Regions from separate parts of the Arthrobacter sp. P4_H3 genome, predicted to be linked through region 1. Evidence: riboswitches for the same ligand, from Rfam matches in the RefSeq annotation. Region 1 holds a riboswitch; the other holds the start of a gene.
The links. Region 1 has a riboswitch for glycine ahead of gcvP (aminomethyl-transferring glycine dehydrogenase). Riboswitches for the same ligand answer to the same signal wherever they lie in the genome.
Positions count from the first base shown of each region.

Region 2: it holds a riboswitch for glycine, as region 1 does, so the genes downstream of both, gcvP (aminomethyl-transferring glycine dehydrogenase) here and gcvP (aminomethyl-transferring glycine dehydrogenase) in region 1, are expected to answer to the same signal.

Region 1 covers NZ_JBFUKK010000035.1:1,810-17,004, reverse strand. Annotated here, with positions in the region: gene AC1DRE_RS24520 (hypothetical protein) at 1-232, opposite strand, end outside; gene AC1DRE_RS24515 (hypothetical protein) at 376-597, shown strand; gene AC1DRE_RS24510 (DUF4193 domain-containing protein) at 753-1,055, shown strand; gene AC1DRE_RS24505 (AMIN-like domain-containing (lipo)protein) at 1,367-1,909, shown strand; gene AC1DRE_RS24500 (APC family permease) at 2,009-3,598, opposite strand; gene AC1DRE_RS24495 (agmatine deiminase family protein) at 3,629-4,654, opposite strand; gene AC1DRE_RS24490 (nitrilase-related carbon-nitrogen hydrolase) at 4,651-5,685, opposite strand; gene AC1DRE_RS24485 (Dps family protein) at 5,878-6,357, shown strand; gene AC1DRE_RS24480 (MFS transporter) at 6,500-8,146, opposite strand; gene AC1DRE_RS24475 (TetR/AcrR family transcriptional regulator) at 8,215-8,754, shown strand; glycine riboswitch at 8,905-9,003, shown strand; glycine riboswitch at 9,005-9,154, shown strand; gene gcvP (aminomethyl-transferring glycine dehydrogenase) at 9,206-12,058, shown strand; gene gcvT (glycine cleavage system aminomethyltransferase GcvT) at 12,070-13,230, shown strand; gene gcvH (glycine cleavage system protein GcvH) at 13,779-14,162, shown strand; gene glyA (serine hydroxymethyltransferase) at 14,159-15,195, shown strand, end outside.
Region 2 covers NZ_JBFUKK010000015.1:1,275-16,469, forward strand. Annotated here, with positions in the region: gene glyA (serine hydroxymethyltransferase) at 1-955, opposite strand, end outside; gene gcvH (glycine cleavage system protein GcvH) at 952-1,335, opposite strand; gene gcvT (glycine cleavage system aminomethyltransferase GcvT) at 1,452-2,609, opposite strand; gene gcvP (aminomethyl-transferring glycine dehydrogenase) at 2,621-5,512, opposite strand; glycine riboswitch at 5,648-5,746, opposite strand; gene AC1DRE_RS17990 (PucR family transcriptional regulator) at 5,823-7,316, opposite strand; gene speB (agmatinase) at 7,551-8,555, shown strand; gene AC1DRE_RS18000 (purine-cytosine permease family protein) at 8,552-10,009, shown strand; gene AC1DRE_RS18005 (aminobutyraldehyde dehydrogenase) at 10,114-11,643, shown strand; gene AC1DRE_RS18010 (D-arabinono-1,4-lactone oxidase) at 11,672-12,967, shown strand; gene AC1DRE_RS18015 (NCS1 family nucleobase:cation symporter-1) at 13,070-14,554, opposite strand; gene AC1DRE_RS18020 (NAD(P)-dependent alcohol dehydrogenase) at 14,734-15,195, opposite strand, start outside.

The sequences.
Region 1 (15,195 bases):
AATCGCCAAAAGGAAAACTCACGCTGCCCTTGGTACCTTCGGACTCGTCCGGGTCGAGGCCCAGATGCCACTTGGAGAACTCTGAGAAGCCGTGCTTTTCGATGAAGGCATTTTCCTGGTCAGCCGACGGTGCATGCTCGCTCCAGTCGTCCCGGGTGTCGCGGACAACTTTCCCGTCCTTCACGAGCCTGCGGGCGTGATCCAGGGCCTTCTTGTTGAGCTTCGTGGCCATGTCATACCTCCGGGATCTCGGATGTGTTGTCCCTCAAGGCTAAAACGGCCGATCACGGGCCGCCAGAGCCCCGGCCAACAGATGTAACGCCGCGGAGACTGCGGCGAAACGTGCCCACAACATGACCCGCCTACCTTGGGCGTATGACAACACGCCTGCCCGCACGAATAGCCTCCTGGTTCGAGGCGCGGCCCATGCCGGCCGCAGCGCCCGGTCAGGACCCCAGCGCCTGGGAACAGGGCAATGCGGCCATCGCCGATGTGACCAGGTGGGGCTGGCTCCCGGCACTCAGCGGGGTGTCCATCGCAGCCGAGCATGCCGCGAGGGCACACGGCCAAACGGCCGGTGCGGCCGGCGAGGGCTAGCCGCCGGACTGCTCTTCACGGCCTCCGGTAGGACTGCGTGGCGACGTAATTTGTCGGGTTGGGCACACTTTGCCTCAACTACCGGCATAATGACCTAAACTGCTTCACTGAGGTGCCTGAAATGGCGCTGCGCAGCAACGAAAGTGAACCACGCAATGGCTACCGATTACGACGCCCCACGCAAGACAGAAGAAGAGTCTCCCGCTGAATCGCTGGAGGCCCTTCAGGCGTCCCGCAGCGGCGGAGCCCAGACCGCCGTGATCGACGTTGACGAGAACGACACGGCCGAGGGCATCGACCTTCCCGGGGCGGACCTTTCCGGCGAAGAGCTCACGGTCACTGTTGTTCCCGAGCAGTCCGACGAATTCACCTGCTCCTCCTGTTTCCTGGTCCGTCACCGGTCCCAGGTTGCACGCGAAAAGAACGGCATGAAGTACTGCCGCGACTGCGAAGGCTAGGCACCTTTCCGGCGCGCCACAACTCCACAGCAAGGCATAACGAGGCGTCGGCAGCCCGAAAAGGGCGGCCGGCGCCTCGCTGCATCCGCAGAGTTAACTCCACCGCCGTCGTCGTTATCCGACATCACGGAACCACGCCCATAATCCCCCCGAAGGGTTCCGAACGGCGGGAAAACCACCACCGCAAACATCGTCCCGTAACCTGCGCCAGGGCTGGCTAACAGTTGGGCGCCGAAGGGATTTCGACCCTCGTTTTTGCCGGCGCCGACTCCTACGCTTGAGGTATCTCATCACTTCCGAGGGTGGCTCAAATGAAGAAATTTCAAGTATGGCTGGCGGCAATCCTGATGGCAGCCGGACTCGGCCTTGTGGCCCCGGCGCCGGCATCCGCCTCCTACTGCGGGCTGGTGTGGGGATCGCTGGAGAAATCCGAGGCGGCCATGAGTACCGGAAAGGTCACCGACGTCCGGACGGGCCAGCACTACTGCTTCGACCGCCTGGTGGTTGACCTCAACGGGCCCGTGGAAGGCTATACCGCACGGTATGTCCCCACAGTCGTGCAGGACGGTTCCGGGCTCCCGGTTCCCCTGCGCGGACGGGCATTCCTCCAGATCACCGTCACTGCGGCGGCTTATGACGACGGCGGCAACTCCACGTACAACCCGGCCGACAGGAATGAACTGACCAACGTTGGCGGCTACCAGACCTTCCGCCAAGTGGCCTGGGCGGGGAGCTTCGAAGGGTACTCGACCATCGGCCTTGGCGTTCGTGGACGCCTTCCCTTCAGGGTATTCACCCTGGACGGGCCGGGGGCAGGATCACGCCTGGTGGTAGACGTTGCACACTACTGGTGACCTGCACCAGCAAAACGCACTGCAGGCCCCGCTCCGGATCGTCCGGGGCGGGGCCTGCAGCCGTGTGGGTCCTTTTAACACAGTGGTTGCGGGGATCCCTTACTCGGGCACCACCAGGGCCGGGGTGTCCTTGCGGATGGTTTCGCCGCGGAAGAACCCGGGCCGGAGCCTGGCCATGATGAGCATGAACACGGCGCCGAGGGCGAGGATGCCGACGCCGAGGATGAACACCAGTCCCACGCCGAAGATCTCGGACCCGCTGCCGAACTCCGGCGCCCAGCTGTCTGCCGCCGTCTGCAGGAAAACCACCAGGAGGCCCAGTCCGCCCAGCAGCGGACAGAGCAGCCGCAGCATGAAGTGCCGGAAGCTGCTGAACACGCTCTCACGGAAGTACCAGACGCACGCGAATGCCGTCAGCCCGTAGTAGAAGCAGATCATCAGGCCAAGCGCGAGGATGGTGTCGTTGAGGACGTTTTCGCTGACCACGTGCATGATCGCGTAGAACCCCGCCGAGAGGACGCCCGACGCGACCGTGGCGAAGCCCGGCGTCGCAAACTTCCTGCTCAGGTGGCTGAAGGGCTTGGGCAGGGCACCGTAGTGGGCCATGGCCAGGAGGCTGCGGGACGGCGAGGTGAACGTGGATTGCAGCGAAGCCGCCGAGCTGGACAGGACGGCCAGGGACATCAGGATGGCGAAGGGGCCCATGATGGGGGAGGCCAGCGCCGTGAAGATGTTGGCGTGGTTCTCCTCGTTGTTCAGGCCGACGCCCTCGGTGCCCACCCCGGCGAACATCATGGTTGCGATGGTCACCAACAGGTAGATGCCCAGGACCACGACGGCGGTGAGGGTGCCGGCAATGCCTGCGGTCTTCTTGCCGTTGGCCGTTTCCTCGTTCACGGTGAGGCAGACGTCCCAGCCCCAGTACACGAAGATGGACAGCGAAATCCCGGCGGCAATCTGCCCGAAGGTTTCGATCTTGGTGACGTCAAACCATTCCCAGCTGAACGGGATGGAGGTTTCCGAGGAAGACCAGTTGGCGAACGCCATGGCGACGAACAGTCCGAGCACCAGCAGCTGGAATCCCACCAGGCCGTACTGCACGATCTTGGTGGTGTGCAGCCCGCGGTAGCTCACCCAGACGGCAAGCGCCACGAAGACAAAGCACGTGGCCACGTTGAGGGGCTTGTTGGCGGCGAGGTCGGCCAGTTCCGGCGTCCCCGTGAGCTGGGCGAGGAACAGGTAGAAAAAGTCCACCGCCACTGCGGCCAGGTTGGACAGCACGATGATGTTCGCCGCGAGGAGTCCCCAGCCTCCCATCCAGCCCACCCAGGGGCCGAACGCCTTGGTGACCCAGGTGAACGTGGTGCCGCTGTCCGGCGAGTCAGCATTGAGCTCCCGGTAGGCCAGGGACACCAGGATCATGGGAATGAAGCCGATGAGGAAGATGACAGGCAACTGCAGCCCGGCCTCGTTCACCGTGGGCCCGAGGGCGCTGGTCAGCGTGTAGGCCGGGGCAATCGTTGAAATGCCAAGGACGACGACGGCGAGGAGGCCCAGCTGCCCGCCCTTCAGTCCCTTTCCGGTGATGCCGTGCGGCGTGCCCGGCGCGTCAGCGACGGCGGAACTTGCGCCGGCTGCCCCGGCGCCGGCTGTGCCGGTCTCGGAGCTGTTGCGGATGGTTTGGGTCATGTCCGTCCCTTTCTGGGAATCATCACGGGTCTAGGAAGCAGCAGGCTGCTGCTGGGTGATGCAGTGGATGCCGCCGCCACGCGCGAACAGCTCGCGGGCGTCGATGCCCACGATCCGGCGCCCGGGGTAGGCATCGGCAAGGATCCGAAGGGCCTTTTCGTCGTTGGGGTCCGAGAAGGTGCAGGCGATGACCCCGCCGTTGACCACCAGGTGGTTGATGTAGCTGTAGTCCACGAATCCCTCGTCGTCCGTGAGCACAACGGGTGCGGGGACTTCGATGATGTTCCACTCCCGGCCTGCCGCGTCCCGCGTAGTGGAGAGGAAACTGATGATCTCGCGGCTGACCTCGTAATCGGGATGCCCGGGGTCCTGCTGGGAATGGACAAGCAGCGTGCCCGGGGAGGGGATGGCAGCCACGATGTCCACATGGCCCCGGGTTCCGAACCGCTCCGAGTCCCTGGCCAGGCCGCGGGGCAGCCAGACGGTGTGCGTGGCGCCGATGGTCCGGGCGAGCTCGGCCTCCACATCGGCCTTTGACAGTCCGGGGTTGCGGCCCGGGTCCAGCTGCACGGTTTCGGTGACCAGCACGGTGCCCTCACCGTCCACGTGGATGCCGCCGCCCTCGTTGACCAGGGCCGAGGAAAGGTGGCGGGCTCCGGACCGGCCGGCGACCTCCGCGCCGATCAGCGAGTCCTTGTCCCAGCGGGCCCAGTCCTGTCCGCCCCAGCCGTTGAAGACCCAGTCGACCGCGCCGAGGCGCCCTGCTTCGTCCAGCACGAACGTCGGGCCGATGTCCCGCATCCAGGCGTCGTTGAGGTCCGCGGTGAGAACCTCAACGGCCGGATCCAGGTAGCGGGCGGCGGTGTCGACGTCGTCGGGGGTCACCACCACGGTGACCGGCTCAAATTCGACGGCGGCATTGGCGACGGCGGCCCAGACGGATCGCGCTGCGTGGGCTTCTTCTGCCGTGTCACCGAGGGTGTACCCCCCGGTGGGGAACGCCATCCAGATGCGCTCCTGCGGCGCCGTCTCGGCGGGCATGCGCCACCGGCTCATGCGGTCACCTCGTGGTAAGTGGGTGCTTCGCCGCCCAGCGGCTCGCTGCGGCGGACGGGTTCCGTGAGCCGGCCGTAAGTGTCGGGGCGCCGGGTAGCAAGGAACGGGAAGAGCGTGAGCCAGTCTTTGCGCTGGTCCAGGTCCAGGTCGGCGACGAGGACGGCGGATTCGTCGCGGGGAGCCTGCGCCAGGATCCGGCCGTAAGGGTCCGAGATGAAGGAGGAACCGTAGAAGTTCAGTGTCCCCTCACTTCCCCAGCGGTTCGGCGCCACCATGAACAGGCCGTTGGCGATGCCGTTGCCGACGATCACCTGCTGCCAGAGCGGCTGGGTGTCAAAGTCCGGGTGGTCCGGTTCGGAGCCGATGGCCGTCGGGTACACCAGGATTTCCGCGCCGCCCAGGGAATACAGGCGCGCGAGTTCCGGGAACCATTCGTCCCAGCAGGTGGGCATGCCCAGCCGGGCGCCGCCCAGTTCGGCGGGGGAGTGGACCTCGTAGGCGTCCTCCCCGGCCGGGCCCTGGCGGAAGAACTTGTCCTCGTAGTAGCCGGCGGTCACCGGGATGTGGAGCTTGTGGGTTCGGGCCAGCAGTTCACCCTCGGGGGACACCAGGATGGACGTGTTCAGTCCCAGGCCATCGTCGGAGCCGTCCGGGTTCTCCGCACGCTGGTACAGGGAAGCATGGATGCAGATGCCGTGCCGGCGGGCGGCCTCAGCGGCGAAACGGAACGTGGGGCCGGTCAGCAGCTCCTCGGCGAGGTCCGACGGGCGGGGGCGTGCGGCCCAGGGGCGTGACGTGTCGTTTTCGGGGAGGGTGTCCGCCGGGTAGCGGGAGAGCGTGAGTTCCGGCAGGAAGACAACGGTGGCCCCCAGCCGGGCTGCGCGTCCGATGCCCTCGTCCAGTTCTGCGCGGAGTTCCGCGGCGTCGGCGTGCCAGCGGTGCTGAACCACTCCGATCCTCAGCGCAGGACGCGCCGAGGGCTGGGTCCGCGCGAGGGAAACAGGCGGGGTAAGGCAGGTGATTTCAATCATGGTGAATACTCCAGTGAGACGGCGGTCACTAAATGAATGACGTTCATTTAGTATCCATGCCATGCCGCCGCATGGCAAGGGAAAAATGAACAAACATCATTTTGTTAAGCCCGGCGCGAGAATCGGTGGCGCCGCTGTGGCGGCTGGGATAGTTTCGGATTACCCGAGAAACCGCTGACACCAGGAGGATCAATGAAGGCATCACCGACGCTGACCAATAATCTGCAGGCTGTGCTCGCGGACCTGATTGAACTGCACATCCAGGGCAAGCAGGCGCACTGGAACATCGTGGGAACGAACTTCCGTGACCTTCACCTGCAGCTGGATGAAATCATCGACGCCGCACGGAACTTTGCCGATGACATGGCCGAGCGCATGCGCGCGCTCCATGCCCTGCCGGACGGCCGCAGTGCCACCGTGGCGGAAACCACCAGCCTCGCCCAGTTCCCGCAGGGCCTGATCAGCACCAAGGACGCCGTTGACCGCATCGTGGCCGCACTTGAGGCCGCTGTGGGCACCATGCGCAAGGTCCACGACGAGGTTGATGAGGAAGATCCCACCACCGCGGACCTGCTACACGAGTTCATTGCCAAGCTCGAGCAGTACGCATGGATGGTGGGCGCGGAGAACATGAAGGCCTCGGCCAGCGTGACCACTCCCGACAGCAAGTAACCCCGGCGGCACACTAACGCCGCAGGGAAGACGGTTGCGACGCCCTTGTTCGCCCGCAGCCGCCAGGGAGGCCCGGCACCGGATCATCCGGCGCCGGGCCTCCCCTTTGCCCGGCCGGCCTATATCGAAAAGGGAAGAGGGGCTACTTCGCCTTGGGTACTCCGCGGAGTACGACGGCGACCAGGACCGCGGCCCCTGCCATCAGCCCCAGCGCAATGGACGCCGTCACGTGGACACCCGAATCAAACGCCACCCGGGCGGCGGACGTCAGGGCGTCCGCCAGCGGGGCCGGCAGCGAGTGGGCCAGCTCGACTGCCCCCGTCAGCGTCTCGCGGGCCTGGGCGACGTCGTGGGCGGCACTGCCGGTCCCGGACATGCTGATGCCCTCCGGCAGAACCAGGTTCCGCTGATAGGACGCAGTGAGGATCGAGCCAAGGATGGCTGTGCCAAGCAGTGAGCCAATCTCATAGCCTGTTTCCGATATGGCGGCTGCCGCGCCCGACTTTTCCGGCGGGACAGCCCCCAGGATCAGGTCGTTGGAGATGGTTTCCGCCGCGCCCACACCTAGGGCAAGGATTAGGAGGGCGCCCAGCAGGAGGGCCGGGCCGCCTGAATGATCGCCAAAGGCCACCACGAAGTAGCCTGCCGCGCTGAGCGACAGGCCCCCGGCAACCACGAAGCCGGGCCGAACCTTCCGCACCAGCGGCACCACGAGCAATCCGGCGGCCACGGTGGCAATCAGGGCCGGGATCATGGCGATTCCGGATTCCGTCGGGCGCTGGCCTTCCAGCAGCTGGAGGTGCTGGGCCAGGAAAAGAATGAAGCCGTTGAACGAAAACAGCGCCAGGACGTTGGCCGTGATGGCCGTGCTGAAAATCCTGTTCCCGAAGAGGCTCACGTCCAGTAGCGGGCTCAGGAGTCTTTTCTGGCGCCGGACGAAGACGTAGCCCATCAACAGCCCGAAGGCGATGATCGCGGCGGGTGCGACCCCGAATCCCTCCGTGGCCAGCGACTTGATGCCGTAGACCACGGGAACCATCGTCAGCAGGGACAGGGCGATGCTGGCGATGTCCGCCGTGCCGGGCCGCGGGTCCCTGGACTCGGGAATGAAAACAGGGCCGAAGGCCAGGATGGGCAGCATGATGGGCACTGCAACCAGGAGGATGGCGCCCCACCAGTACTGCTCCACGAGCCAGCCGCCGAAGATCGGGCCCAGTGCGGCACCACCCGAGAATCCTGCCGCCCAGATGGCAATGGCAAGCCGCCGCCGGTTGGGGTCCGGGAAAATGTTGCGGATCAGGGACAGGGTGGACGGCATCAGCATCGCACCGAAAAAGCCCAGTGCCGCGCGTCCGGCGATGAGCCATTCCGCGCTGGGAGCGAAGGCGGTGGCTGCCGACACCGCGGCAAAGCCCGTGCTGCCGATCAGGAGGAGCCGGCGGCGGCCGATCCGGTCGCCAAGACTCCCCATGGCCACGAGGAGCCCGGCGAGGACCAGCGGATAGGCGTCCACGATCCAGAGCAGTTGAACGCCGCTGGGTTCCAGGCTGCGGGCGATCGCGGGCAGCGCGAACGTCAGGGCGGTGTTGTCGACGGCGACCAGCAGGACCGGAAACATCAGCAGCCCGAGGGCAAGCCATTCACGTCCCGGCTTCGGGGCGCCAAGCTGCCGGCCGGTCGGCTGTGGGCCAGTGGGCTGCCGGCCGGCAGGCTGGTGCGCGGCGCGGACGGAAGCGCCGGCGGCGAGGTCCTGCGTGGCCGGCGTCGAAGGTGAGGAGAAGGTACCCATGTAATAACTGTACCGTCTGGACGGTATAGTTAAGAAATGAGCCCGGGCCACCGGGCATGATAGGAACCATGGCCAGAAAACCTGTTGCACGCGAGGCCGTGCTGGACGCCTTTGAATCCCTCCTGATTGAAGTGGGTGAACGCGCCGCCACCCTGGATGCCGTGGCGAGGCGGGCCGGCGTTTCCAAGGGCGGACTCCTGTACCACTTCCCGAACAAGGAGGCCATGATCTCGGCGCTCCTGGAGCGCATGGACCGGCTGGTCGCGGAGGATGTTCAAATCATGGCCAACGCTCCTGAAGGGGCGGCGGTTCACTTCATCAAAGCCTCCCTCTGGGCAGACACTCCGCTGGACCGGGTCTTCGTGGCCGCCACTAGGCTGGCCGAAGTGGCCCACGAGGAAACGCTGCATCGATTCGCTGCCGTCCAGGGCGCCTGGCTGGGGCTGCTGGCAGGGGACGTCGGCCCGGCGATGGCCAAGGCCGTGCTCTACATGGGCGATGGACTGTATTTCAATGCCATGCTCGCCAGCGGTCCCGGTGCCTCGCCGCCCGAAATGAGCGGCGACGTCGACAGTCTCCTGGCCGCCGTCGAACGCCTCCGCGGCTGAGCGCCGCGCGGCTGCCGAACCCGCCGTTCAGGCCCGCCGCTCCGGAGGTTCGTAACGCGGCGCCGGCGTTGTCCCTGGAGTTTGCAGACGCGTCTCCGGCGTAGGACAATGGACGCTGTGACTGTTGTCACCGCAAACTAAATATGCCTTTGATCTGCGGCGGGAGAGTTCTGCAAGTAGGTACAAGCAGGCGCCGTAGGAGCAAATCCTCCCCAGGAATCTCTCAGGCCCATGTACCGCCGCGGCAAGGCAACTCTGGAAAGCAGCAGGCTGTCCGTCCCGCGTCCCAACCCTGTTGAGACGCGGAACGCTGACATGCTGTGCTCACCGACGGTGCAAGCGGACCCATGCGAAAGCACGGCTCCGCGGAAACTCTCAGGTCCAATACAGAGTGGGGAGGAACCCGAATCGATGTGGCGTACCCTGCGCCGCCTTAGTTATGGAGTTCCTTGTGACTGTCAATTCAGCCTCCACTTCCTTCGTTGACCGCCATATCGGCGCGCGCCGCGAAGCCGACGTCGACGCGATGCTCAAGGCTGTCGGCTACGACACCGTTGACTCGCTGGTTGACACGGCCGTTCCGAAGGATATCCGGCAGGAAGTCGCCCTGACGTTGCAGGACGCCCTGAGCGAGGTCGAGGTACTGGCCGAGCTGCGCAAGCTGGCTGCCAGGAACAAAACGGCAGTACAGATGATCGGCCAGGGCTACTACGACACGGTGACCCCGGCAGTGATCCGCCGCAACATCCTCGAATCCCCGGCCTGGTACACCGCCTATACGCCCTACCAGCCGGAAATCTCCCAGGGCCGCCTTGAGGCACTCCTGAACTTCCAGACCATGGTCCAGGACCTCGTGGGCCTGCCCATCGCCAACGCCTCCCTGTTGGACGAAGCCACCGCCGTGGCTGAAGCAGTCCTGATGATGCGGCGTGCCAACAAGAACAAGGCCGCCCATGACGGCAAGACGGTCCTGGACGCGGATGTCCTGCCGCAGACCATCGCCATCGTCAAGGGCCGTGCCGAGGCGCTCGGCTTCGAGGTTGAGGTGGCGGACCTCTCCAAGGGACTGCCCGACGGCGTCATCAACGGCATCGTGCTGCAGCAGCCGGGCGTTTCCGGCCGTGTGTTCGACCACGCCGCCGTTATCGCCGCCGCGAAGGAACGCGGCGCGCTGGTCACCGTGGCGGCCGACCTGCTCTCGCTGACCCTGATTACCCCTCCGGGTGAGCAGGGCGCGGACATCGCCGTCGGCTCCACCCAGCGCCTGGGTGTGCCGCTGTTCTTCGGCGGCCCGCACGCCGCCTACATGGCCGTCCAGAAGGGTCTTGAGCGTTCCATGCCCGGCCGCCTGGTGGGTGTGTCCAAGGACAACGCCGGCACCCCGGCCTACCGCCTTGCCCTGCAGACCCGCGAGCAGCACATCCGCCGCGAAAAGGCCACGTCCAACATCTGTACCGCACAGGCGCTACTGGCCATCGTCTCCTCGATGTACGCCGTCTACCACGGCCCTGACGGACTGAAGTCCATCGCCGAGACCGTCCACCAGAACGCGCGCACCCTGGCGGCCTCCCTGCAGGGCGCAGGCCTTGAGATCCTGCACGGCAGCTTCTTTGACACCATCACCGTCCGCGTCCCGGGCAAAGCCGCCGACATCGTCGCCGCCGCCGAAGCCAAAGGCATCAACCTGCGTGGCATCGATGCAGACACGGTCGGCATCTCCGCTGACGAAACCACGACCCCGGAAACCGTCGCCGCCGTTGCCGCCGTCTTCGGCGCCGAGGTTGCCTCGGACGACGCAGGCTTCGCCCTCGACGCTGCCGTCGAGCGTTCCTCGGACTACCTGCAGCACCCGGTTTTCAACACACACCGCTCGGAAACCCAGTTGCTGCGCTACATCCGCAAGCTCTCGGACCGCGACCTCGCGCTGGACCGCACCATGATCCCGCTGGGTTCATGCACCATGAAGCTGAACGCCACCGCCGAGATGGAAGCCATCTCCTGGCCGGAGTTTGCCTCCATCCACCCCTTCGCCCCGGACTCCCAGACCGAAGGCTGGCGTGAACTGATCGAAGGCCTGGAAGCGGACCTCGCGGAGATCACCGGCTACGACCAGGTTTCCATCCAGCCGAACGCCGGCTCGCAGGGCGAGCTCGCGGGCCTGCTGGCGATCCGCGGCTACCACCTGTCCCGCGGCGATGACCAGCGCAACGTCTGCCTGATCCCGGCCTCGGCGCACGGCACCAACGCCGCGTCCGCCGTCCTGGCCGGCATGAAGGTGGTCGTCGTGGCCACCGCAGCCGACGGCACCATCGACCACGCCGACTTCCAGGCGAAGATCGAAACCCACAAGGACGTCCTGTCCGCGATCATGATCACCTACCCGTCCACGCACGGCGTATACGACGCCGACGTCCGCGAAATCTGCGACTCGGTGCACGCGGCCGGCGGGCAGGTCTACGTTGACGGCGCCAACCTGAACGCCCTGGTGGGCCTGGCGCAGCCGGGCAAGTTCGGCGGCGACGTGTCCCACCTGAACCTCCACAAGACCTTCTGCATCCCGCACGGCGGCGGCGGACCGGGCGTCGGCCCGGTTGCGGCCAAGGCCCACCTTGCGCCGTTCATGCCGGGCGATGCCAACAAGGCTGCCCACGAAGACGGTCACGGCGTGGCAATCTCGGCGTCGCGCTTCGGTTCCGCCGGGGTGCTGCCGATCTCCTGGGCCTACGTGAAGCTGATGGGCGGTACCGGCCTGACCGACGCCACCAAGTCCGCGCTGCTGGCGGCGAACTATATCGCTTCCCGCCTGAACGAGTTCTTCCCGGTCCTGTATACCGGCGAAGGCGGACTCGTGGCGCACGAGTGCATCCTGGACCTGCGTGCCCTGACGGCCAAGACGGGAGTTACGGCGGAAGACGTGGCCAAGCGCCTCATCGACTTCGGCTTCCACGCCCCCACGCTGGCATTCCCGGTTGCCGGCACGCTCATGGTGGAGCCCACCGAGTCCGAGGACCTCGTGGAGATTGACCGCTTCATCGATGCCATGATCACCATCCGCCAGGAAATCGACCAGGTGGCCAACGGCGACTTCACGGTGGAGAACTCCCCGCTGCGCAACGCACCGCACACCGCGGCCGCCGTCGTCTCCTCCGACTGGAGCCGCGAATACCCTCGCGAGCAGGCCGCCTTCCCCGTCCACCACCTCAAGCAGGACAAGTACTTCCCGCCCGTGGGCCGCATCGACGGCGCAGCAGGGGACCGCAACCTGATCTGCTCCTGCCCGCCCATCGAAGACTTCGAAAACTAAGGATTCCCGCGATGACTGAGAACTACACAGCACTCCACGAAGAGCACAAGAAGCTCGGCGCTTCCTTCACCGACTTCGGCGGCTGGCAGATGCCCCTCAAGTACAGCTCCGAACTGGCAGAGCACCACGCCGTCCGCAAGGCCGCGGGCATCTTCGATCTCTCCCACATGGGCGAAGTCTGGGTGACCGGCCCCGACGCCGCGGCCTTCCTCGACTATGCCCTGGTGGGCAAGATTTCGGCGATGGCCGTCGGCAAGGCCAAGTACTCGCTGATCTGCAACGAGGACGGGGGCATCATTGACGACCTCATCACCTACCGTCGGCCCGCTCCGGCGGAGGCCGGACAGGACAGCACTGACAGGTTCCTCGTGGTGCCGAACGCCGGCAACGCCAAGGTGGTGGCCGATGCCCTGGCTGAGCGGGCTGCAGGCTTCGACGTTGTCGTCGACGACGTGTCGGCCGCCACTTCGCTGATCGCCGTCCAGGGTCCCAAGGCCGAAGGCATCCTGCTCCGCCTGGTTCCCGCGGCGCAGCACGAGCTGGTCACCGGCCTGAAGTACTACGCCGCCGTCGAGGTTCCCTTTATGGTGGCCGGACGCAGCACCGACCTCCTGCTGGCCCGCACCGGTTACACCGGTGAGGACGGTTTCGAAATCTTCGTGGAGAACGCCGACGCAGCCGCCCTCTGGCAGGCCATCGTCGCCATCGCGGATGAAGGGGAACTGACGCCTGCCGGCCTGGCCTCCCGCGATTCGCTCCGGCTGGAAGCCGGCATGCCGCTGTACGGCAACGAACTCTCCATCGACGGCGACCCGTTCGCCGCCGGACTGGGACCCGTCGTCGCGCTTTCCAAGGAAGGCGACTTCGTGGGCAAGGCGGCACTGGCAGCCAAAAAGGAAGCCGGTGCAGGATCAACCAGCGGCCGCAAGCTTGTTGGCCTCAAGGGCCTCGGACGCCGTGCCGGCCGGGGCCACTACCCGGTCCTCAAGGACGGCAACGTCGTAGGCGAGGTGACCTCCGGCCAGCCCAGTCCGAGCCTCGGCTACCCGGTCGCGCTCGCCTACGTCGATGTCGAGTTCACCGAACCCGGCACCGCCCTGGACATCGACCTCCGGGGCAAGGCGGAGCCGTTCGAAGTCGTCGCACTGCCTTTCTACAAGCGCCAAAAGTAGCGCCGGCTGTCGGCGGTTCGCGGCTCCGGTGCCGGCACCGTTTGGCCCCGTCGGGGCTGACATCCTCCGCGTGCTCGGTCGCGTGGACGCCCGCTGGGCGGACGTGACGCTCCCTTAGACGCACGCTTCCGGATGCCAGCTCCGAAGGGGGCCTCTGGCCAGCTCACCTTTTGAACTACCGCTAAGACAGGACTGCCGCCCCGTTCCGGCGCTTTCGTCAGCCAAGGTGCTGGGGGATGGATGGCCTGCCGTGGGTTGGCTTGTCCTACCGGCACGTCGACAAGCTCGATCATTGGGGGTTGAGCTTGTTGAAGCCGTTGGCGCCAACGTGGAGCTAGGACCTATTGATTTGAAAGCCAGGTTTCTTTTCGGAGAAAGCACTGGCACAAAGCGGCGGGGAAGTGGATTCCGGAAGCGTGCGTCTAAGGGAGCGTCGCGTCCGCCCAGCGGGCGCCAACGCGACCGAGCACGCGGAGGATGGCGCGTCCCGCCGCGATACCCAGCCACCATTGATTTAGCCCACTAGTTTCAAGAGCAAAGGAAAAAACATGGCAAAAGTTGCCGTTGAACTGCAGTACTCCGACGAGCACGAGTGGGTTGCGCGCGAGGCCGGGAACGTTGTGTCCATCGGCATCTCCGCCGTGGCCACGGATGCCTTGGGCGACATCGTGTACGTGGACCTGCCCGAGGTTGGTGCCGCGGTGACCGCGGGGGAGACCTGCGGTGAGGTGGAGTCCACCAAGTCCGTCTCGGACCTGTACTCCCCGGTGACCGGCGAGGTCACGGAGATCAACCCCGCCGTCGTCGACGATCCGGCCCTGATCAACAGTGATCCGTACGGCGCCGGCTGGCTGTTCAAGGTGGCTGCCGAGTCCGACGGCCCGCTGCTCTCCGCGCAGGAGTATGCGTCCAAGAACGGCGGCGAACTGTGAGCGCGGCTCAGGCAACAGCGTTCGAGCAGGTAGTCTCCCCGTCCCTGGATGCGGACCTGTCCGCACTGGACCCGGAGATCGCGGCGAAGATCGACGACGAGCTGGCCCGCCAGCGTACGGGCCTGGAGATGATCGCGTCGGAGAACCACACTGCCGCGGCGGTGATGCAGGCGCAGGGTTCGGTGTTGACGAACAAGTACACCGAGGGGTACCCGGGCAAGCGCTACTACGGCGGCTGCGAGCACGTTGACGTGATCGAGCAGCTGGCCATCGACCGGGTGAAGGCCCTGTTCGGCGCCGGGTTCGCGAATGTGCAGCCGCACTCCGGTGCGCAGGCGAACGCTTCGGTGATGCACGCGCTGATCAAGCCGGGCGACACGATCATGGGCCTGAACCTGGCGCACGGCGGTCACCTGACCCACGGCATGCGGATCAATTTCTCCGGCCGGCTGTACAACGTGGTCCCATACCAGGTCCGCGAAGACACCCACACCATTGACATGGCTGAGGTGGAACGCCTGGCCCTGGAGCACAAGCCGCAGCTGATCGTGGCCGGCTGGTCCGCGTACGCCCGGCAGCTGGACTTCGCGGAGTTCCGCCGGATCGCCGATTCGGTGGGTGCGTACCTGATGGTGGACATGGCGCACTTCGCCGGCCTGGTGGCAGCCGGGCTGCACCCGTCCCCGGTCCCTTACGCGCACGTCACGACGTCCACGACGCACAAGACCCTGGCCGGTCCGCGCGGCGGGATCATCCTGACCAACGACGCCGCGATCGCGAAGAAGATCAACTCCGCGGTGTTCCCGGGCCAGCAGGGCGGGCCGCTGGAGCACGTGATCGCGGGCAAGGCCGTGGCGTTCAAGATCGCCGCGTCCGCGGAGTTCAGGGAACGCCAGGAACGCGTCCTCGCCGGTGCCCGGATCCTGGCCGAGCGGCTGGTCCAGCCGGACGTCACGGCCAAGGGGATCAACGTGATCTCCGGCGGCACCGACGTGCACCTGGTCCTGGTGGACCTGCGCAACTGCGAGCTGGA
Region 2 (15,195 bases), on a different contig from region 1:
GCTCGGCCAGGATCCGGGCACCGGCCAGCACACGTTCCTGGCGTTCCCTGAACTCCGCGGACGCGGCGATCTTGAACGCCACGGCCTTGCCCGCGATAACGTGCTCCAGTGGCCCGCCCTGCTGGCCCGGGAACACCGCGGAGTTGATCTTCTTCGCGATCGCGGCGTCGTTGGTCAGGATGATCCCGCCGCGCGGACCGGCCAGGGTCTTGTGCGTCGTGGACGTCGTGACGTGCGCGTAAGGGACCGGGGACGGGTGCAGCCCGGCTGCCACCAGGCCGGCGAAGTGCGCCATGTCCACCATCAGGTAGGCGCCCACCGAATCGGCGATCCGGCGGAACTCCGCGAAGTCCAGCTGCCGGGCGTACGCCGACCAGCCGGCCACGATCAGCTGCGGCTTGTGCTCCAGGGCCAGGCGCTCCACCTCGGCCATGTCGATCCGGTGGTCCTCTTCGCGGACCTGGTACGGGATCACGTTGTACAGCCGGCCGGAGAAGTTGATCCGCATCCCGTGGGTCAGGTGCCCGCCGTGGGCCAGGTTCAGGCCCATGATCGTATCGCCGGGCTTGATCAGCGCGTGCATCACCGAAGCGTTCGCCTGCGCGCCGGAGTGCGGCTGCACGTTCGCGAACCCGGCGCCGAACAGGGCCTTCACCCGGTCGATGGCCAGCTGCTCGATCACGTCAACGTGCTCGCAGCCGCCGTAGTAGCGCTTGCCCGGGTAGCCCTCGGCGTACTTGTTCGTCAACACCGAACCCTGCGCCTGCATGACAGCCTTGGCGGTGTGGTTCTCCGACGCGATCATTTCCAGGCCGGTGCGCTGGCGGGCCAGCTCGTCGTCGATCTTCGCCGCGATCTCCGGGTCCAGTGCGGACAGGTCCGCATCCAGGGACGGGGAGACTACCTGCTCGAACGCCGCCGTAGCGGTGCCTGCGGCACCAGCCCGGGCGTTCACAGTTCGCCGCCGTTCTTGGAAGCGTATTCCTCGGCCGACATGAGCGGCCCCTCGGATTCAGCAGCCACCTTGAACAGCCAGCCGGCGCCGTACGGGTCACTGTTGATCAGGGCCGGATCGTCGACGACGGCGGGGTTGATCTCCGTGACCTCGCCGGTCACCGGGGAGTACAGGTCCGAGACGGACTTGGTGGACTCCACCTCGCCGCAGGTCTCCCCCGCGGTCACCGCGGCACCAACCTCGGGCAGGTCCACATACACGATATCGCCCAAGGCATCCGCAGCAACCGCGGAGATCCCGATCCCCACAGTCCCAGCCCCATCCGAGGCAACCCACTCATGCTCAGCCGAATACTTCAGTTCGGCAACTACTTTGCTCATCTTTTCAATCCTTAGAGTTTGTGTTTGGTTTCGACAGGCTCAAGAACCGGCAGGCGGCTCACCCTCCAGCACCTTTGGGTCTCGAAGAGCGCAGGCCCCGGGCGGACCCGACGGGCTTAAGGCGAGACGGCGCCGCGCTTGTAGAAAGGCAGTGCGACGACTTCAAAGGGTTCCGGCTTCCCGCGCAGGTCGACGTCGACGATTGTGCCAATTTCGGCGTACTCAACGTCGACATAAGCCAGGGCGACCGGGTACCCCAGCGTCGGACTCGGCTGGCCCGAGGTCACTTCGCCGATGAGCATGCCGTCCTTCAGTACGGGGTAGTGTGCCCGTGCGGCCCGCCGGCCCGTGCCTTTGAGCCCGACCAGCTTTTGGCCGATGGTGGTTCCGACGCCGGCAGCCTTGATGGCCGTCAGAGCCTCCCTGCCGACGAAGCTGCTTTCCTTGGCGAGCGAGACAACCGGGCCCAGACCTGCGGCGTAGGCGTTGACGTAGCGGGAGAGCTCGTTACCGTAGAGCGGCATGCCGGCCTCCAGGCGAAGGGAGTCGCGGGCGGCGAGGCCGGCGGGGATCAGTCCGTGGCTCGAGCCGACTTCCAGCAGCGCTTCCCAGAGTCCTGCCGCATCCACGTTCGGGATGTAGATCTCGAAGCCGTCCTCGCCGGTGTAGCCGGTGCGGGCCAGGAGCAGGTCCTGCACAGTGCCGTTGAAGCTGATGCCTACCTCAACGGCGGCGTAGTACTTCAGGTCAGTGACCAGTGCGTGCTGCCCGGCCGGGACGAGGGGCAACAGGATAGCCTCCGCGTTGGGTCCCTGCACAGCGATCAACGAGGTCTCGGCGGAGGCGTCCTCAACGACGACGTCGAATCCGCCGTCTTGGGCAGAACCAGCCCGCTCGGTCAGTGCCGCCGCCACAACCTTGGCGTTGCCCGCATTGGGGACCACAAGGAACTTGTCCTCAGCGCGGCGGTACGAAATGAGGTCGTCGATGATGCCGCCGTCGGCATTGCAGATCAGCGAGTACTTGGCCTTGCCAACGGCCATCGCCGACATCTTGCCGACCAGTGCGTAGTCAAGGAAAGCTGCAGCGTCCGGACCGCTGACCCAGACCTCGCCCATGTGGGAGAGATCGAACAGGCCAGCAGCGGTGCGGACGGCGTGGTGCTCGGCCAGTTCCGATTCGTACTTCAGGGGCATCTGCCAGCCACCGAAATCCGTGAAGGAGGCGCCGGCCTTCTTGTGCTGCTCGTAGAGAGCGGTGTAATTCTCAGACATAGGAGGCTTCCTTAGTTTTCGAAGTCTGCTGTGTTGTCCTCGAACGCTTCGAGGGGAGGGCAGGAGCACACGAGGTTGCGGTCGCCGGCTGCGCCGTCGATGCGGCCCACGGGCGGGAAGTACTTGTCCTGCTTGAGGTGGTGGACCGGGAAGGCGGCCTGCTCACGCGGGTACGCGCGGTCCCAATCAGGACTCACGACGGCGGCAGCCGTGTGAGGCGCGTTGCGCAGCGGGGAGTTCTCCACGGTGAAGTCGCCATTAGCCACCTGATCGATTTCCTGGCGGATGGTGATCATGGCCTCGACGAACCGGTCGATCTCCGCCAGGTCCTCGGACTCGGTGGGCTCCACCATCAGGGTGCCGGCCACCGGGAAGGCCAGGGTGGGGGCGTGGAAGCCGTAGTCGATCAGGCGCTTGGCCACGTCCTCGGCGGTGACGCCCGTGCGAGCCGTCAGTGCACGCAGGTCCAGGATGCACTCATGCGCCACGAGTCCGCCTTCGCCGGTGTACAGGACGGGGAAGTGCTCATCCAACTGTGAGGCTACATAATTGGCTGCGAGCAGCGCGGACTTGGTGGCTTCGGTCAGTCCCTGGCCGCCCATCAACTTCACGTAGGCCCACGAAATCGGCAGCACACCCGCAGAACCGTAGCGCGACGCGGAGATGGCAACACCCGTCCCCGTCGAAGAAACGCTGTTGGCATCACCGGGCATGAACGGAGCCAGGTGCGCCTTGGCCGCGACCGGGCCCACGCCCGGGCCGCCGCCGCCGTGCGGGATGCAGAAGGTCTTGTGCAGGTTCAGGTGGGACACGTCGCCGCCGAACTTGCCCGGCTGCGCCAGGCCCACCAGGGCGTTCAGGTTGGCGCCATCCACATACACCTGTCCGCCGGCCTCGTGGATGGCGTCGCAGACTTCGCGGACGTCGGCGTCGTACACACCGTGGGTGGACGGGTAGGTGATCATGATGGCGGACAGTGCGTCCTTGTGCAGCTCGATCTTGGCGTTCAGGTCCGCGTGGTCGATGGTGCCGTCGGCGGCCGTGGCCACCACAACAACCTTCATGCCGGCCAGGACGGCGGACGCGGCGTTGGTGCCGTGGGCCGACGCCGGGATCAGGCAGACGTCGCGATGGGAGTCGCCGCGGGACAGGTGGTAGCCGCGGATGGCCAGCAGGCCGGCAAGTTCGCCCTGGGAGCCGGCGTTTGGCTGGATGGAAACCTGGTCGTAGCCGGTGATCTCGGTCAGGTCAGCTTCCAGGCCTTCAATCAATTCGCGCCAGCCCGCTGTTTGGGACTCCGGCGCGAACGGGTGGATCGAGGCGAACTCCGGCCAGGAGATGGCTTCCATCTCCGCCGTGGCGTTCAGCTTCATGGTGCACGAGCCCAGCGGGATCATGGTCCGGTCCAGCGCAAGGTCACGGTCGGACAGCTTGCGGATGTAGCGCAACAGCTGCGTCTCGGAACGGTGCGTATTGAAGACCGGGTGCTGGAGGAAATCGGTCGTGCGGACAACGGCGGCAGGCAGTTCGAACCCGGACGCGGCGCCAACCGGACCGGCGCCGAAGGCGACAGCAACCGCGGAGAGGACCTCCGGCGTCGTCGTCTCATCAACGGAAACCCCGACGGTGTCGGCGTCGATGACGCGCAGGTTGATGCCGCGCGCTTCGGCGGCGGTGATGACCCTGCTGGCCTTGCCGGGGACGCGGACGGTGAGGGTGTCGAAGAAGGACTCGGAAACGAGCTCGCGGCCGGCCGTCTTGAGCGTGGTGGCGAGGGTACGGGCGTGGTCATGAACCGTTTCGGCGATAGCCTTCAGGCCTTCCGGGCCGTGGTAGACCGCGTACATCGAGGAGACAATGGCCAGCAGCGCCTGTGCCGTGCAGATGTTGGACGTAGCCTTCTCGCGGCGGATGTGCTGCTCACGGGTCTGCAGCGCCAGACGGTAGGCGGGCACTCCCGCGTTGTCCTTGGAGACGCCGACGATGCGGCCGGGAAGCGTGCGCTCCATGCCTTCCCGGACAGCCATGTAGGCGGCGTGCGGGCCGCCGAAGAACAGCGGCACGCCCAGGCGCTGCGCTGTTCCGACGGCGATATCGGCACCCTGCTCCCCCGGAGGAGTGATGAGGGTCAGGGCCAGGAGATCGGCCGCGACGGTAATGAGCGCACCGCGGTCCTTGGCTTCTGCAATGACAGCAGACTGGTCCCAGACGCGGCCCGAGACGCCGGGCTGCTGCAGGACGATGCCGTTGATGACGCCGTCGGGCAGGCCCGTGGAAAGGTCGGCAACCTCAACCTCGAAGCCAAGTGCATCAGCGCGGCCCTTGACGATCGCGATGGTCTGCGGGAGGCAGTCGGCATCCAGGACGGTCTTGCCGTCGCGGGCTTCCTTGTTCTTGTTGGCGCGGCGCATCAGCAGCACGGCCTCTGCCACTGCCGTGGCTTCATCGAGCAGGGACGCGTTGGCCACGGGCAGGGCCGTCAGGTCCTGGACCATGGTCTGGAAGTTCAGCAGGGCTTCGAGCCGGCCCTGCGAAATCTCCGGCTGGTAAGGGGTGTAGGCCGTGTACCAGGCAGGGGCTTCGAGGATGTTGCGGCGGATGACCGGCGGCGTGAGGGTGTCGTAGTAGCCCTGGCCGATCATCTGCACTGCAGTCTTGTTCTTGGACGCGAGCCGGCGAAGCTCGGCCAGGACTTCGACCTCGCTGAGCGCCGCCGTGCCGCTCGGCAGCGTCAGGGCAGACTCCTGGCGGATGGAATCGGGGACAGCGACGTCCACCAGGCCGTCGACAGAGTCGTAGCCGATGGCCTTGAGCATGGTGTCAACGTCGGCCTGGCGCCGGGCGCCGATGTGCCGGTCCGCGAAGGCGGTGGGGGTTGATTGAACAGTCAAGAGGAACTCCATGATTCAGGCGCCCTGTGAGCGCCACGACGATGTGGGTTCCTCCCCGCTCTGTATTGGACCTGAGAGATTCCGCGGCATGATTGCCCGCTTGCACCGTCGGTGAGCCCGGTTGCCCGGACTGCTTTCCAGAGTTGCCTCGCCGCGGCGGTACATGGGCCTGAGAGATTCCTGGGGAGGAGTTGCTCCTACGGCGCCTGACTGGATGTACCGGCAGGACTCTCCCGCCGCAGATCAAAAGCGTGTGCGCCACTCGGAAGTGACGCGGTTCACAGAATAGCGGGTTCTCTCCGCCCGCGCAAGAAGGCCCCGTCTAGTTGTGCATGGCCTCATGGATTTGAAGCGCAAACCAAAGCTGGGCCAACGTGGACGTTTCGGTCATGTCCAGGCCCGTCAGCTCGCTGATTTTCCGGATGCGGTAAATGACGGTTTGCCGGTGCGCGAACAGTGCCGCCGCGGTCTTTTGCCACGATCTCTGGGTGTCCAGGTACGTCCTCAACGTCACGATGAGATCACCTTCCTGGCTCTGTTCGTACGCGAAGATCGGGCCCAGCAGCCGTTCCACCAACGCCGTCCCTTCCTCGAAGCTCGTGAGCCCCAGCCAGGAGGGACCTTCCGCGTACCGGGACAGCTTCAGGGCGTTGCCCTTGGCCGTGCCGAGTGCCCACAACGACTCCTGCAACGCACGCTGGATGCCGGGCGCAGAGGCCGGCGAGCTGATGCCGATCCGGACCCCGGGACCGGCACAGTGGACCAGAATATCGTCGGTCACCGCCGCGGACACCGCCACATGAAGAGTGTTGAAGCGCCGCAGGCAGGCAGCCGGAAAGCCGTGGCGCCACAGTTCGACGTGGACGTCAGCCAGCCGCTCGCCGTCGTCGGCCGCTATCGAAACCATCAGGAAATCGTTCGCCGGAACATCAAAGGCCGTGAGCCGGCTTTCCAGTTCCGCCGTTCCCAGGCGACCGTCGACCGCTTGCAACAGGAATTCGCTCGCCAGGCGGTGCAGGCCTTCCAGGGACAGGACTTTTCGTGAAAGTTCCAGACCCAGTACCGTTGCCGCATGCAGCAGCACGACGGCGTCCGGGTGCGGTTCGCCGTTGGGGAGCACCACCAGGAGCGCATTGGCGTGTGTGGGGATATCCATCATCAACACATGCCTGTCCCGAAGCCGATGCCACTGGAACTTCTTCCCGGCCAGGGATATTCGCCCGGTCAGCCGGGCCAATTCCGCCTGCAGGAAGTCCGGCAGCGGCTGGCCGTCCGGATGCCACGGATGAAGGCAGCGCCTGTCCACGACGAACAGCTCTGCATCGAGTTCAGCCGCGAGGCCCACAAGGAGGCCCTGCATGTGGTCTTCGGATGCTCCGGCAGTGCGGAGCAGATCGTAAATCCGGGCGGTCTGTCGCAGCCGCCGCGATTCCTCCAGCAGGGAGGATTCAGCCACCGTTCGCGCGATGGCGATGAACGGGAGCGGGTAGGGCACGTTGATCAGCGGCAGCGGCAGCCGCTCACAAGCGGCCAGGAACTCCGGCACCAGTTCCGGCGCGTGCATCTTCTCTCCGATGGCCAGGGCACTGGCGCCCGCCTCCACCAGCGCTTCGGCGAGCGCAACCTGCCCGGCAGCATCGGCCGGGATGGAGAGGCCGTTGGTCATCATCAGCTCGCCGCCGGTGACCCATTCCCACAGCCTCGGCAAGTCAGACGTGTGGGCCCAGGTGATCCGGTTGCCGCTGCCTGCGGATCCCGCCAGCAGCGTGAGTCCCAGCTGGGGTTCCGCCACGAGCTCGGCCACTGTAATAGCCATGGAATTGCGCTCCCAGATCCTTGGTTTCCGGCCCCGCTACAGGCTTATAGACATATGTATAAGAGCCTCGGCCATTTGTAGTCAATCTAACGCTATACGCCGTGACGCGCGTCACCAAGAATTGGATTACTTACTTCCCGCTCAACCTCCCGCTCAACGGCGAGCAACCCAACACCTCCCCCGAACCGCCGCCGGCGTCACCGCCCGGCTGCACAGCAACCGAAGGATCCAGGCATGACAACGCACAAGCCCATCGGCCCCGTCGACGCAACAAAAGTCCCCCGGTATGCAGGCCTCGGCACGTTCGCCAGGCTTCCCCAGATCGACCGCGTTCCGGACTACGACATTGCCATCGTCGGTGTACCGTTCGACGGCGGGACCTCCTTCCGGCCCGGCGCCCGTTTCGGTCCCGCCGCAGTCCGCGAAGCCTCCCGTCTCCTTCGCCCCGGCTACCACCCCGAACTCGACGTCGAGCCGGTCTACGAAGTCCAGGTTGTAGACGCCGGCGACATCGCCTGCACGCCCTACGACATCACACGGGCGGTCCGCGAAATCGAAGAACAGGCGCTGCCCCTCATCAGCGAAGACAAGAAGCTCATCTCCATCGGTGGCGACCACACCATTGCCCTCCCGATGCTGCGGGCATTGAACACGGTCCACGGACCGGTGGCTTTGCTGCACTTCGACGCCCACCTGGACACGTGGGACACCTATTTCGACCAGCCGGTCACCCACGGGACCATCTTCCGCCGGGCATTCGAGGAAGGACTCCTGGTGGAAGACATGTCCATGCACGTCGGCATCCGCGGGCCGGTCTACGACCGCAACGACTTCCTCCGCGACCACGAGTTCGGCTTCCAGATCATCCGCTGCTCGGACCTGGACGTCATCGGCGTCCCGGCAGCCATCCAACAGGTCAAGGAGAGACTCGGCGACACCCCCGTCTACGTCTCCATCGACATCGACGTCCTGGACCCGGCCTACGCACCGGGCACCGGCACCCCCGAGATGGGCGGGCTCCACTCCCGCGAACTCCTGGCCCTTCTCCGCGGGCTGAACGGCATCAACATCGTGGGCGCCGACGTCGTCGAGGTCGCTCCGGCCTACGACCATGCAGACATCACCACCGTCGCCGCGGCCACCCTCGTCTTCGACCTGCTCGCCCTTATGGTGAACCGCAGCAAGGCCGAATCGAACACCGTCCGTGAACTGCAAGCAGCATCCTGGAACGCATCATGAGCACTCGAACAACTCCCGTCGCCTCGGCCGAAGTACCCCGGCTCGAGGACAAGACCATCCAGCCCATCCCGGCGGACGAACGCCATGGGAAAGCCCGGGACCTCTTCACCATCTGGTTCGGTTCCAACATCATGATCATGACCATCGTGACCGGCGGCCTCGCCACCACGGTGTTCGGCCTCCACTTTGTGCCCGCGATCGTGGGAATCATCATTGGGAACGTCGTCGGTGGCATCTTCATGGCCCTCCATTCCGCCCAAGGCCCGCAACTGGGCGTGGCACAGATGATCCAGACCCGCGGCCAGTTCGGTTCGTACGGGGCACTCCTGATCGTTGTCATTGTGGTGATCATGTACGTCGGGTTTTTCGCGGCGAACCTCGTCTTTGGCGGCGAAGCAATGGCCGCAGTCAACCCGGGAATCAGTGTTGACGCAGGCATCATCATCATCGGCATCGTCAGCGTGATTGCCACGATTTTCGGCTACCGGCTCATTCACGCCTATGCACGCTTCCTGAGCGTCGTGGCCGGTGTGGCGCTGCTGCTGGCCTTCGCCTGGATCCTCTTCGTCCAGGGACTGCCGGCCAGCTTCCTGGACCAGGGAAACTTCAACTGGGTCGGCTTCATGGGCACGATCTCCGTATCAGCCCTGTGGCAGCTCGCCTACGCTCCTTACGTCTCGGACTACTCCCGCTACATGCCCCAAGGCACCGGCTCGGCCCCGGCCTTCTGGGCGTCCTACTCAGGCTGCGTCCTGGGCACCTTGTTCCCCATGGTCCTAGGCGCACTGGTGGGAACGCTCGCCGCGACGTTGAGCAACGACGCCGGCAACGTTGAAATCGTCGGCAGCCTGGGAGCGTTTCTCCAGCCATGGACCATGATTGTCATCGGAATCTTCTGCCTCGGGGTTGCGGCGTCGAACGCCATGAATCTTTACTGCGGCGTCCTGTGCAGCCTCACCATCGGCCAGACGTTCAAGCCGAACTGGTTGCCCCACGCCAAGACCCGAAGCGTTGCGGCCCTGATCCTCTTCACACTTGCCGTCCTGATCGCACTGTTCGCCCGCGACAACTTCATCCTCTTCTACACGAACTTCCTCTCCTTCCTGATGTACGTGTTGGTTCCCTGGACGGCCATCAACCTGGTGGACTACTACCTTCTCCGGCACGGCGACTACAGGGTGGAAGACTTCTTCAAGCGCGACGGCGGAGTGTACGGACGGTTCAATTGGGTCGCCATCGGCTCTTACCTGGCAGGCGCCCTGATTCAGGTGCCGTTCTCCGCAACGGCGATCTACACGGGCCCACTGGCCGCGGCAATGGGCGGCGTGGACATCTCCTGGATCGTCGGACTGGCAGTTGTTGCCCCGCTGTACTACTTCGCGGCCCGTCTGTTCCGAAAGAACTCGGATGCCGCCCCCTTTCAGACCCCCGCATTCGCAACTGAACTGATTTGACGCACCGCGGGCTAACTCCCCGCACCCCCACACACGGGCTTACCCCCGAACCCCACAAACACCCCCGGCGCCGCGACCGGCGCAGAAAGCAAAGGCGAAACACCATGACACTCACCCACACCGAACAGTTCGCTGTCCGACGCTCCCCCGCAGATCACGGCCCCGAGGATCACAGCCCTGCAGGCGTACTTCCGCTCCCTCTGCCGCCCGGCGGGCATTTCATTGGCGGATCGTTTGTCCCAGGGTCCTCCACCCAACTTATCGACGTCGTCGACCCGACCACTGAGCGGGTCATCGCGTCCGTACAGGCAGGCACAGCTGCCGATGTCGATGTTGCGGTTGACGCCGCCGTGGCGGCCCAGAAGTCCTGGGGCGCCACCACCCCGAAGGAACGCTCCGAGGTCCTGAACCTTATCGCCAACATCATCGAAGCCAACCGGGAAGCCTTCGAACTCATCGAGTCAGCCAACACCGGCAAACCGCGAACCGTCGCGGAGGACGACGTCTCGAGCACCATTGATACGTTCCGCTTCATGGCCGGAGCTTCGCGCACGCTGATGTCCATGGCCGGTGGTGACTACACAACCGGGCACACCTCGGTCATACTCCGGGAACCCGTGGGCGTCGTCGGCGTCATCACCCCCTGGAATTACCCGCTGCTGATGGCCGCCTGGAAGATCGCGCCCATCCTTGCTGCAGGGAACAGCATTGTCCTGAAGCCTTCCGAGCAGACACCGCTGTCCACCCTGAAGCTCGCAGAACTCCTGGCTGGACGCATTCCCGATGGAATTCTCAACGTCGTGACGGGGCAGGGCCGGACCGTCGGGCAGCGTCTCGCGGAGCATCCTGACGTTGCCCTCGTTGCCTTGACAGGCAGCGTCGTCAGCGGGCAGGCCGTTGCGGAGACCGCGGCCAGGTCGGTCAAACGCGTCCATCTGGAGCTCGGCGGCAAGGCTCCGGTTGTTGTCTTTCCTGATGCCGACCTCCGTGCGGCCGCGGCCGGGGTGCGCAATGCCGGGTTCTGGAATGCCGGCCAGGACTGCGGCGCGGCCTGCCGCGTGCTCGTGCACGAGTCAGTGGCCGAGGAGTTCACCGAGCACCTGGTGCGCGAAGTCAGCACGCTGGTGGTCGGAGCTCCGCAGGCGGGCGACGACGTGGAAATCGGTCCCATGATTTCGCGCCCGCACTTCGAACGCGTGCAGGAAGCCCTGGCCGCGGCCAAGGCCGCCGGACTGAACGTGGCCATCGGGGGTTCTGCCCTGGAAGGCCCCGGCTACTTCATCGAGCCCACGGTCATCAGCAATGTGCCGGCCGGGGCGCACATTGCCACCCACGAAATCTTCGGTCCCGTCGTCACGGTCGAGACCTTCAGTTCCACGGAAGAGGCCGTCACCCGGGCAAACGAGAGCCCCTACGGCCTGTCCGCCTCGGTGTGGACCCGGGACTCGAGCCTGTCGCTGAAGGTTCCAAAGCAGCTCGATTTCGGCACCGTCTGGGTCAATTCGCACCTGGTGCTGGCCTGCGAGGTACCGTGGGGCGGTTTCAAGGGATCCGGCTACGGCCGCGACCTCTCGCTCTACGCCTTGGACGACTACTCGCGCACCAAGCACGTCATGATCAACCACGGCGCGTAAGCGCGCAGACGAGCATCGGAGATCAGCTATGACCGCCACGAACCTTTCCCGCGATGCTTCCCCGGCACGCGCGGCCACTCCCTCCGCTCCCTTCGGGACGGAGGTCACCTGGACCAACTGGGGCGGGAACCAGAGCGCCACGCCCGCCTTCACCGTCCGGCCGCGGACTGAACAGGAAGCGCTCGACGCCGTTCGTTTCGCCATCCGCGAAGGCCTCCCCGTGCGGGCGGTCGGTTCAGGACATTCATCCTCCCCGCTGGTCCAGACGGGCGGCGTCCTGATGGACATGTCGGCCCTTTCGGCCATCACCGGAACTGACAAGGCCCGGCGTCGTGCCAGGGCCCTGGCGGGCACCACCATCAGCGCCTTCGGCGACCCACTGTGGGAGCAGGGGCTGGCACTGGGCAACCAGGGCGACATCGATAAGCAGCAGATTGCCGGGGCGCTGGCGACCAGCACCCATGGCTCCGGAAAGGAGCTGGGTAGCTTCTCCTCCAACCTGCGCTGGGTGAGGCTGATCAACGGCTACGGCGAAATCGTCGAAATCGGCGAGGGGCAGCTCCGCGAACTCAGGGCCGCCCAGGTCGCCCTGGGTACCCTCGGGATCTTCCTGGAAGTCGAACTGGCGGTCGAAGACAGTTACTACCTGCAGGAACGGATCACGTATCCCACGTGGGCGGAGACTGCAGCCAGTTGGCAGTCCGACCTCGACGCGAACCGTCATTACTCGTACCTCTGGTGCCCGGACGACGATTCCTGCGAACTTCTGGATCTTCCGGGTTCGCCGGGACAGGGCATGGCGGACCGCAGCTACACCAAGCGATACAACGTTGCGCAGATCCACGATGAGAGTGAAATTTCAGGTACGGAAGGCGCCCGGCTGGATCGTTCATATCGGATCTATCCCGGCGGCTTCACCACGCAGTTCCACGAACTCGAGTACTTCGTACGCAGCGAAGATGGCCTGGCCGCCGTGGAGGCCATCCAGGACCTGATCCGCACCAGGCACCCGGACCAGAAATACCCTGTCGAGGTCCGCTGGGTGAAGGCCGACGACGCCTACATGTCACAGTTCCAAGGGCGCGACAGTACCGTCATCACCCTGACTACCAAGCCCGGAACCGACTACTGGCCCTTCTTCCGTGAGGCTGATGCGCTGCTACAGGAATTTGAGCCACGTGCGCACTGGGGCAAGATCCACTTCATGACCAGGAACCGCCTGGAACGTCTCTACCCGGAACTTGACACTTTCATCCAAATACGCCGCGAGTTCGACCCCCGCGGAATCTTCCTCAACGACCACACCCGTGCCCTTGTAGGCTAAATCAGCACTCCCCGCGTATGCCCCCGAGCCGTGCTCGGGGGCATACTCACGGGCCGTCGATCTGACGTGGGACTGTGCACCCAGCCGCCGGCCGCCTTTGGCTCATCTCGTCTGCGGAACCTGTGTCCAGGGTGCGCCCGGGTCGGCTTCTTCGGCGGCAGCGGCGGTGATGGATTCGGCCAGGCTCGTGTCGTTGCGCGAGATGACGTAGTGCACCGTGGCCGCCCCGGTTGCTCCGATGAACCAGGAGAACGCCGAGAAGGCGCCGAATACGGGAACCAGGGCGAAGACCACCGCCGGGACGGCCGAGACGAGAAACGAGATGACCGCTTTCTGGTTCCAGCCTCCTGTATACGTGTAGTACCCCTGTTCCCTGAACAGGTCCCGAACCAGCACGCGCTGCTTCCGGAGCACGTAGTAGTCCACCATAATGATCCCGAACAGCGGCCCGAGCAGCGCTCCCAGTCCTCCAAGGAAAAGGTTGATCACGACGGGGCTGTTGAACAGGTTCCAGGGCGTAATGATCAGTGCGATCATCGCGGCGATCAGGCCGCCGCGCTTGAAATCGATCCGCGACGGCCAGGCGTTCGCGAGGTCGTAGGCCGGCGAGACGAAGTTTGCCACGACGTTGATTCCCAGCGTTGCGACAGCGAAGGTGACTGCGCCCAGCAGGAGCGCCCAGATATTGTCGATCCGCCCAACGATCTCTACCGGGTCGTAGATGTACTCCCCGTACACCTTGAAGGTTCCGGCGGTGACAACGACCGAGACCACGGAGAACGCGATGAAATTGACTGGAAGCCCCCATAGGTTCGCCGTGCGCACTGCTTTGCGGGATGGTGCGAATCGGGAAAAGTCGCAGAAGTTGAGCATCAGGGTGGAGAAGTACGTCACCGTCAGCGCCACGGCGGCGAAAAAGGCGTGCGTGACACCCCATTTGGCCTGCCCGCCGGGCAGGTCGAGGGAAATATTCCAACCCGCGTTGATCAGGATGTAAACGACCAACAGGCCCATCACTGCCCAGACGGCCGGACCGGCCCAGTCCTGGAACCTCCGGATGGTCTCCATACCGTTTCGAAGCAAAAGAAGCTGGAGCGACCACATCAACACGAACGCCAGCCAGCCCAGGGTGGACTCGCCGAGGAAATTGTTCTCAGTCAGGCCTCGAAGGTCAGGCCAGATCTTGAGGGCGATGATGATGACCGCACGGGAGGCCAGCCATGTCTGGATGCCATACCAGGCGATCGCGACGAGGGCACGAAGCAGGGCGGGCAGGTTGGCGCCGAAAGTTCCAAATGAAACCCGGGCCAGCACGGGGTAGGGAACTCCCGTCTTCTGGCCTGCATATCCGGAGAAGTTCATCAGGACAAAAACAATGAGGATCCCCGCCACCAGCGCAAGGAACACCTGCCAAGCACCGAGGCCCAACGCGAAGAGGCCGGCAGCGAAGGTATACCCGCCGAGCGAATGAATGTCCGACATCCACATCGCAAACAGCGAATAAAAACCCCACGTGCGGTGCTCGGCCGGTGCCAGGTCCTCGTTATACAGACGGGGGCTGGCCCCCTGCGGAATTGGGTGGGACATCTGATCCTCATTTCCCAAACGTTCACACGCTGAGCCTAAGCTGGAAGCTCCTGCCGGCATTGGTTCCGCAGGGCATCCATTGGTGCCAATATACTCAGCTTGGCGTTGGGGAAACAGACTACTCGGGCGTTGGCCGCTGTGGTGCAGCGCACGCTGGTCCTACAAAGTGGGGTGTCCGCTTAGATGGTGATCGCGATTTTCCCGCGCGCCTTTCCGGCGTCGAAATAGCGCATGGCGTCGGGCACCCGCTCCAGCGGGTAAGTGCGGTCGATGGCGGGCACAAGGGTTCCCTCCTCCAGGAGTCCGGCGAGGTGTTCGAGGTCAGCTGAACCTTCTGTGCCAAAGACCATGGTCAGCCGCTGACGGATGAACGGGGACAGTGCGAGCGCGCGCAACTGCCTGTCCATGCTGCCCGTCCAGGACCCGCCTTCCTCGCCGCCCGTGATGACGGCCGTGCCGGTGGGGGTGAGCGCCCGGCGGAGGCGTGACAGGGTGGGGTTGCCGGCGATGTCCAGGATCAGGTCGTAGTGCTCGGCCCCGTCGGCGAAGTCCTGCCTGGTGTAGTCGATGACGTGGTCGGCGCCAAGGGTGCGCACCAGGTCCATCTTGGCAGTACTGCAGACGCCGGTGACCACGGCCCC